DNA from 2 places in the Streptomyces sp. NPDC059371 genome. Region 2 is predicted to be linked to the other one. Evidence: riboswitches for the same ligand, from Rfam matches in the RefSeq annotation. Region 2 holds a riboswitch; the other holds the start of a gene.
The links. Region 2 has a riboswitch for glycine ahead of gcvT (glycine cleavage system aminomethyltransferase GcvT). Riboswitches for the same ligand answer to the same signal wherever they lie in the genome.
Positions count from the first base shown of each region.

Region 1: linked by a shared signal. The riboswitch ahead of gcvP (aminomethyl-transferring glycine dehydrogenase) and the one ahead of gcvT (glycine cleavage system aminomethyltransferase GcvT) in region 2 are both predicted to bind glycine.

Region 1 is NZ_JBHYXD010000055.1:9,260-13,669, reverse strand. Features, by position in the region: gene gcvP (aminomethyl-transferring glycine dehydrogenase) at 1-2,398, opposite strand, end outside; glycine riboswitch at 2,577-2,671, opposite strand; gene ACFXGX_RS26740 (PRC-barrel domain-containing protein) at 2,786-3,154, shown strand; gene ACFXGX_RS26735 (DNA polymerase IV) at 3,079-4,410, opposite strand, start outside.
Region 2 is NZ_JBHYXD010000011.1:55,887-60,296, reverse strand. Features, by position in the region: gene ACFXGX_RS09380 (enhanced serine sensitivity protein SseB C-terminal domain-containing protein) at 1-55, opposite strand, end outside; gene ACFXGX_RS09375 (enhanced serine sensitivity protein SseB) at 281-1,054, opposite strand; gene ACFXGX_RS09370 (AAA family ATPase) at 1,154-1,822, opposite strand; glycine riboswitch at 1,998-2,094, shown strand; gene gcvT (glycine cleavage system aminomethyltransferase GcvT) at 2,240-3,373, shown strand; gene gcvH (glycine cleavage system protein GcvH) at 3,558-3,935, shown strand; gene glyA (serine hydroxymethyltransferase) at 3,948-4,410, shown strand, end outside.

The DNA.
Region 1 (4,410 bases), on a different contig from region 2:
GCGGCTCCAGGCGCTTGGCGATGTAGTTGGCGGAGAGCACGGCCACCTGCGTGGCGCGCTTGAGGCCCTCGCCGCCCATCAGCCGGACGTACGACCAGGAGATGGGCAGGATGCCCGCGGAGCCCCAGGGAGCGGCCGAGATCGGACCGACGCCGGTCTCGGGACCGGCCTCGGGCTGGAGCGGGTGGTTCGGGAGGTACGGCGCCAGGTGGGCGCGCACACCGACCGGGCCGACGCCGGGGCCACCGCCGCCGTGCGGGATGCAGAAGGTCTTGTGCAGGTTCAGGTGCGAGACGTCGCCGCCGAAGTGACCCGGCTTGGCGAGACCCACCAGGGCGTTGAGGTTGGCGCCGTCGACGTAGACCTGGCCGCCGGCCTCGTGCACCTGGGCGCAGATGTCGGCGACGTGCTCCTCGAACACACCGTGCGTCGAGGGGTACGTGATCATCAGCACCGACAGTTCGTCGCGGTACTGCTCGATCTTGGCGCGCAGGTCCGCGACGTCGATCTCGCCGTCGTCCGCGGTCTTCACGACGACGACCTTCATACCGGCCATCACGGCGCTGGCGGCGTTGGTGCCGTGCGCGGAGGACGGGATGAGGCAGACGGTGCGCTGGTCGTCGCCGTTGGCGCGGTGGTAGCCGCGGACGGCCAGCAGACCGGCCAGCTCGCCCTGCGAACCGGCGTTGGGCTGGAGTGACACCTTGTCGTAGCCGGTGACCTCGGCGAGCTGGTCCTCCAGCTCGTGGATCAGCGTCAGGTAGCCCTGTGCCTGCTCGGCGGGCACGAAGGGGTGGATCTGCCCGAACTCGGGCCAGGTCACCGACTCCATCTCGGTGGTCGCGTTGAGCTTCATGGTGCAGGAGCCCAGCGGGATCATGCCGCGGTCGAGCGCGTAGTCGCGGTCGGAGAGCTTGCGCAGGTAGCGCAGCATCGCCGTCTCGGAGCGGTGGTCGTGGAACACGGGGTGCGTGAGGTACGCGTCGGTGCGCAGCAGCGCGGCCGGCAGGGTGTCCTCGGTGCTCGCGTCCAGCGCCTCGATGTCGCCCTCGACGCCGAACGCGCTCCACACGGCGGTGAGCTGCTCGCGCGTGGTCGTCTCGTCGCACGAGATGGACACCTGGTCGGCGTCGACGGGGTACAGGTTGACGCCCAGGTCGCGGGCGGCGGCCACGATCGCGGCGGCACGGCCCGGGACCCGCACGGTGAGCGTGTCGAAGTAGCCGCCGTGGACGACCTCGACGCCCCCGGCGGCGAGTCCGGCGGCCAGCACCGTGGCGTAGCGGTGGGTACGCCGTGCGATGGTCCGCAGGCCCTCGGGGCCGTGGTAGACGGCGTACATGCCGGCCATCACGGCGAGCAGCACCTGAGCGGTGCAGATGTTGCTGGTCGCCTTCTCCCGGCGGATGTGCTGCTCACGCGTCTGCAGGGCGAGGCGGTACGCCTTGTGCCCGTCGGCGTCCACGGACACACCGACCAGGCGGCCGGGAAGGCTGCGCGCGAACTGCTCGCGGACCGCCATGTAGCCGGCGTGCGGACCGCCGAAGCCCATCGGCACGCCGAAGCGCTGCGTCGTACCGACCGCGATGTCCGCGCCGAGCTCGCCGGGCGAGGTCAGCAGGGTCAGGGCGAGCAGATCGGCGGCGACGGTGACGACCGCGCCCAGCTCGTGCGCCTGCTCGACGATCGGCTTGATGTCGCGTACGGCACCGGAGGCGCCGGGGTACTGGATCAGCACGCCGTTGATCTCACGCCCGGCGAGGTCGGCCGGGATGCCGTCGGCGAGGTCGGCGACGACGATCTCGACACCGGTCGGCTCCGCACGGGTCTCTATGACGGCGATGGTCTGCGGCAGCGCGTCCGCGTCGACCAGGAAGAGGCCCTTCTTGTTCTTGCCCATGCGGCGGGACAGCGCCATGGCCTCGGCGGCGGCGGTGCCCTCGTCCAGGAGGGAGGCGCCGGAGGTCGGCAGCCCGGACAGCTCGGCGACGACGGTCTGGAAGTTCAGCAGCGCCTCGAGACGGCCCTGCGAGATCTCCGGCTGGTACGGCGTGTACGCGGTGTACCAGGCCGGGTTCTCCATGACGTTGCGCAGGATCACCGGCGGCGTGAACGTGCCGTAGTAACCGAGGCCGATCATGGAACCGAGCACCTGGTTGCGGTCCGCGAGGGAGCGGAGTTCGGCCAGGACCTCGGCCTCGGTGCGCGCGGCCGGCAGGTTCAGGGCCTCGACGTTCTTGATCACGTCCGGCACCGCGGCGGCCGTCAGCTCGTCGAGCGAGCTGTATCCGACCTGCGCGAGCATCTTGGCCCGTGCTTCGGAGTCGGGTCCGATGTGGCGCTGCTCGAAGGGAATTCCCTGTTCGAGCTCGGAGAGCGGAATGCGAGGGGCGGTCATGGCGGAGGCCTCCTGGTCTGACGCGACCTTCGAGGGGCACCCCGGCACGGGTACCCCGACGGCCTCCCCCTCTGTCATCTCAACCTGAGAGTTTCACCGGATGGTCCCGTGGACGACCCGGCTTTCACCGTCGGTGAGAGCGGAGGCCATCGGCATCCGCCCTGCTTTCCAGAGTGACCTCGTCCGTGCGGTACGTGAGCCTGAGAGATTCCGGGGAGGAGTTGCTCCTTCGGCGCCTCCGTGAAATCCGGAGGACTCTCCCGCACGGGATCAGCAGCCGCTTGCCAGCCTACCAGCGAGGACAGGACGACAGCCTTCGAGTGGCCGCCTTCACAAATGTGCTCTTTTGTAGTACTTACGGATGAGTTTGCGACCACTGGAGGGACCGTGCAGACCGACATCGATCCGCGCAACCTGATCGGCCGCAAGGCGTTCGACAGCAACGGCACCAAGATCGGCACGATCGACGAGGTCTACCTCGACGACGCGACCGGCGTCCCGGAGTGGGCGGCCATACGCACCGGGCTGTTCAGCAGGGACGCATTCGTGCCCCTGGAGCCCAGCGAGATCATCGAGGGGACCCTGCGCATCCCCTACGACCGGGCCCTGATCAAGGACGCCCCCGACTTCGGCGTCGGGCGCCATCTCTCCCCCGAACAGGAGCTCCAGCTCTACCACCACTACGGCCTCGACGTGGCCTCCCCGCCCCCACCGGACCGCGACTTCGGCCACCTCGCAGGCTCGGAGGACCCCTGACCCCCACATCCTGACCGCACCTGGCGCGCCGCTTCCGGGACCGACGGTCCAGTGCTCCGAGTTCCGGGTTCCGTGCCGGACGTCCCGGGGTGGCGCGCCCCCTCCGGGATCGCCTCCTCCGGGATCGACGGCCCGGGCCCCCGTGCCCCCGCTTCCGGCACCGATGACTCAGCGCCTGCCGGCACTCCGTCGGCCGCCTCGGGTCTTCGCTCCACCAGCGGCAGCGGGTCGGCCGGTTCGAGCCGCGGATCGTCCGTCCGGAAGGTCCGCACCCGGCCGGGCCCGGAGTACGGCGTCTCGAACCGCACCGTGACCCGCCCCAGCCCGCTCCCCTGCACCCAGCCGTGCCCGTACTCGGCATGACACACGTCGTGCCCGGAGGGCCACCTCCGCTCGGTGACCGCCGCCACCTCGGCCGCGGTGGTCACCTCGGCCGGCTCGTCCCCGGCATGTTCCTCGGCCACCGGCTCCCCCACGGCCGCGGCCTGCGCCTGCGCGAACAGGTCCTCCTGCGTGTAGTCGGCGAGCCCGGACACGCCGACCCCCAGCAGACGGACGCCGCCGGTCGTGTCCACGCCCTCCAGCAGCCGGGCGGCGGCCTCCCGGACGACGCCGGGGTCGTCCGTGGGCCCCCGCAGCGTCTCGGACCGCGTCAGCGTCGAGAAGTCGTACCGGCGGACCTTCAGCACGATGGTCCGCCCCGACAGTCCGGCCCGGCGCAGCCGCCGCACGCACCGGTCCGCGAGTCGCTGCACCTCGAGCTCCACCCGGACCCGGTCGTGGATGTCCACGTCGTACGTGTCCTCGACCGACACCGACTTGGTCTCCCGTTCGGCCACCACGGGCCGCTCGTCGTGGGCCAGCGCCATCGCGAACAGCGCGTGCCCGTGAGCCTTCCCCAGAAGTCGTACGAGTTCGTCCTCGCCCGCCTCGGCGAGCTCCTCGACGCTGGTGATGCCGGCCCTGCGCAGATGGTCGCCGGTGGCCGGCCCCACACCCGGCAGCGTCCGCACCGACATCGGCCCCAGCAGCGCCCGCTCGGTGCCCGGCTCGATCAGGACGAGACCGTCGGGCTTGGCCTGCTCCGAGGCGATCTTCGCCACCATCTTGGAGGCCGCCAGACCCACCGATCCCGTGAGGCCCGTGACGGCCCGGATGTCCGCGCGCAGCTTGACGCCCGCCAGTCGCGCCGACGCCTCGTCCCACGCCGTCCCGCCCGCCTCCAGGTCCACGAAGGCCTCGTCCAGGCTCAGCGG
Region 2 (4,410 bases):
CCTGGCGCAGCATGTGCTCGACCTGCCCGGCCGCGGCCGTGCCCGACGCGCTCACCCTCAACCGCCCCTTCGCGAACAATTCACGACGAACTCATCCCTTACGCCCGAGGCACCGGTTACCGACATGCGTCAACACCTCGCCAGGCCATGAAACCAGCTTATGCGGCCATCGTGCTCCGCCGGGGAAGCAGTCCGGAGCCGGGAACCGCCGCGCGGGGCGGCCGGAGGCCCCGCGCGGCGGGCGTACGGTCCCGTGGGGCACCCCCGCCACCCGCGCCGTTCAGTGACCGTGCTGGTAGAAGGGCCGCACCGTCGCCCGCATCCAGTCGCCTACCGCGTCCTGCGCCACGTCGAGGAGAACCAGGTTCACCGGAATGTTCACCGGGACCCGGCCGAGGGCACGGCCCAGGGCGTCCAGGGGCAGGGTGCGCGCGTCACCCTCCCACACCGAGAGCTCGACGCCGATGAACATGACCGGCGCGTCGCCCTCGACGCTGGCCAGACAGCGCCGCGCGCTCAGGACCACACCGGTGGCGGCGAACTCCGCCGAGGCCGCGGCGAGGAAGTCCATCGGATCGTCCTGCCAGTCGGGCTCGAAGAGCCGCACGCGGCCGCCGCCGGCCGCCCCGTCCAGCTCGGACCGCCCGGCCCTGCACAGCTCGGCGACGGCGGGCGGCGGCAGCGGCACGCCGACCACGCCGTCCGGGTTCACCACGATGCCGGCCTGCGGGGGGAGCCCGCGGGCGAACTCCACGGCGGGCGCGATCGTGTACGACATGTGACCGCCGACGACCTGGCGGAACTGCTCCTCGGAGCTGAAGACGGGGACGTAGACCTGCCCGCCGATGTCCATCGTGGGCAGATCGAGCGGACCGCTCCGCGGACCGCCGCCGTTGGGCAGCGGCACCCACACGAAGCTGCGGCCGAGCACCTCGACGATGCGGGCGGCCGTCGAGGGCCCGGGCACGCCGAGGGACGCGGACAACACCTCCTCCAGCTCGTTGCCGGGCCAACCGCCGTGCGGATGGGGGTGCGCCTGTGCCGGAAAGTCCATCTGTCTACCGTCCGCTTCGAACCATTGTTCCGGCTGGTTAGGTTAATGGGCCACCACAGCCGGTCAGTGGCCGAAGTCGATCCCGCGGCACGCTGCCGCTCAAGGGCCGAAGTCGATCCTGTGCAGCACGTCCGCCGCGTCGCGGTCGATCAGCACCGCGGAGCCGCACCCCTCGGGCAGGTCTCCCCGCTCGGCGGACCGCAGCAGCCGGGCGACCCCGCCGCGATGGCGGGCGAAGGCGTAGCGCGAGACGCCCCGGCCGCGCTCGCGCTGGCCGTCCAGCGCGGCGCCGGGCGTGACGTCGAGCAGCAGCAGGTGCAGCGCCCCGCCGCGGCGCCGGGCCTCGCGGGCGAGCCAGCGGCGTACCCAGGCCTGCGTGCCGCAGTCGTGCACGACGACTCCCCCGCCCTCGCGCAGGGCGCGGCGCAGGCCGGCGTAGTGCGCGAGGCGGACGAGGGGGCGGTAGAGCGCGTACGGCAGGAGCCCGGACATCCGGCCGTCCCAGCGGTCGCGGGTGTCCTGGGAGTCGACGCGCGCGCCCAGCACGGCCCGCCGCATCAGCGTCGACTTGCCGCTGCCGGGCAGTCCGCTGACCACGATCACGTCGTGCGCCCCGAAGCGGAGACCGTGCGGACTGTGCCCGACCCGGTCGCGGAGGTCCCGCACGACGGCCGCGGGACGCGGTCCGCGGGCCTCCCGGGCCGGTGCGCCGGGCTGCTCGGGCAATGCGAGACCCGAGGTCGTCGCGTACGCCGTGGTCCTGTTCACCCTGGCCGTCCTCCCCTTCGATGTGGAGTCCCATCCCCGTCGAGTGTAAAGAGAAGGTAATGCCCGGCGCTTCCCCATTTCGTACGCGGACTGCCACAGCACGGTCACAGATGGCGGGCTGCCGTGATCCGGCAGCGCGTGCGATGATGGCCGCGCCAACTGCATACCGGCCGCTTGAATCCGCGCGGGAGAGTCCTGGGTACGTGTACCCGGGCGCCGAAGGAGCAAGTCCCTCCCTTGAATCTCTCAGGCACCGTTACCGCGCGGGCGAGGCACATCTGAAAAGCGGGCCGCTCCGTCGGCCCCACCCAAGGTGCAAGTCAGGACCACCGATTCGTGGGGTCTTGATGAACCTCTCAGGTTCCGATGACAGATGGGGAGGAACGACCTCGCCGTCATGCCTTGGGAGCCAGACCGATGAGCAGCAACGCACCCCGTCACACCGCGCTCGATGCCCTGCATCGTTCGCTCGGCGCGACCATGACCGACTTCGCGGGCTGGGACATGCCCCTGCGCTACGGCTCGGAGCGCGACGAGCACCTCGCCGTCCGCACGAAGGCCGGTCTCTTCGACCTCTCCCACATGGGCGAGATCACCGTCACCGGACCGCAGGCGGCGGCTCTCCTGAACCACGCGCTGGTCGGCAACATCGCCACCGTCGGCGTCGGCCGCGCCCGCTACACCATGATCTGCCAGGAGGACGGCGGCATCCTGGACGACCTGATCGTCTACCGGCTCGCCGAGAACGAAGCCGGTTCCCCGCACTACATGGTCGTCGCCAACGCCTCCAACGCCCAGGTCGTGCTGGACGCCCTGACCGAGCGCGCCGCCGGTTTCGACGCCGAGGTGCGTGACGACCGTGACGCGTACGCGCTGATCGCCGTGCAGGGCCCCGAGTCCCCCGGCATCCTCAAGGCGGTCACCGACGCCGACCTCGACGGCCTGAAGTACTACGCGGGCCTGCCGGGCACGGTGGCCGGCGTCCCGGCCCTGATCGCCCGCACCGGCTACACGGGTGAGGACGGCTTCGAGCTGTTCGTCGCCCCCGCCGACGCCGAGAAGGTGTGGCAGGCGCTGACCGACGCGGGCACCCCGGCCGGTCTCGTCCCCTGCGGTCTTTCCTGCCGCGACACGCTGCGCCTGGAGGCGGGCATGCCGCTGTACGGGCACGAGCTGACCACCTCGCTGACCCCGTTCGACGCCGGCCTCGGCCGGGTCGTGAAGTTCGAGAAGGACGGCGACTTCGTGGGGCGCGCGGCGCTCGAGGAGGCCGCCGCCCGCGCCGAGCAGAACCCGCCGCGGGTCCTCGTCGGCCTGATCGCCGAGGGCCGCCGTGTGCCGCGCGCCGGGTTCTCGGTCGTCGCCGGCGGCGAGGTGATCGGCGAGGTCACCTCCGGCGCCCCCTCCCCCACGCTGGGCAAGCCGATCGCGATGGCGTACGTCGACGCCGCGCACGCCGCGCCGGGCACGGCCGGTGTGGGCGTGGACATCCGGGGCAGCCACGAACCGTACGAGGTCGTGGCACTGCCGTTCTACAAGCGTCAGAAGTGACACTGGTCCGTAAGGGCCGGACATGACACGGACGCCTTCCGGGCGCCGCCACTGACGGATGTCCCCCCGGGCTTCGGCACTGACGGGCGCCCGCCGGGGCGCCGGACGTGACCCTGGGCACATCGGCCCGGTCACCCACGCTTCCCTCCATCAGCACTCCACCGCGTACAGGAGAATTCAGGTCATGAGCAACCCCCAGACGCTGCGTTACAGCAAGGAGCACGAGTGGCTGTCGGTCGCCGAGGACGGCGTCGCGACGGTCGGCATCACCGAGTTCGCGGCCAACGCGCTCGGCGATGTCGTCTATGCCCAGCTCCCGGCGGTCGGTGAGACGGTGACCGCGGGCGAGTCCTGCGGCGAGCTGGAGTCGACCAAGTCGGTCAGCGACCTGTACTCCCCGGTGAACGGCGAGATCACCGAGGCCAACCAGGACGTCGTGGACGACCCCGCGCTCGTGAACTCCGCCCCCTTCGAGGGCGGCTGGCTGTTCAAGGTGCGCGTCGCCGGCGAGCCCGAGGACCTGATGTCCGCCGACGAGTACACCGCCTTCACGGCCGGCTGAGGAGTCACCCGCATGTCGCTGATGAACACCCCCCTGCACGAGCTCGACCCCGACGTCGCCGCCGCCGTCGACGCCGAGCTGCACCGCCAGCAGTCCACGCTGGAGATGATCGCCTCGGAGAACTTCGCTCCGGTCGCGGTCATGGAGGCCCAGGGCTCGGTCCTGACCAACAAGTACGCCGAGGGCTACCCGGGCCGCCGCTACTACGGCGGCTGCGAGCACGTCGACGTGGCCGAGCAGATCGCCATCGACCGGGTCAAGGACCTGTTCGGCGCCGAGTACGCCAACGTCCAGCCCCACTCGGGTGCCTCCGCCAACCAGGCCGCGCTGTTCGCGCTGGCCCAGCCCGGCGACACCATCCTCGGCCTGGACCTGGCGCACGGCGGCCACCTGACCCACGGCATGCGCCTGAACTTCTCGGGCAAGCAGTTCAACGTGGTGGCCTACCACGTGGACGAGGCCGGCCTGGTCGACA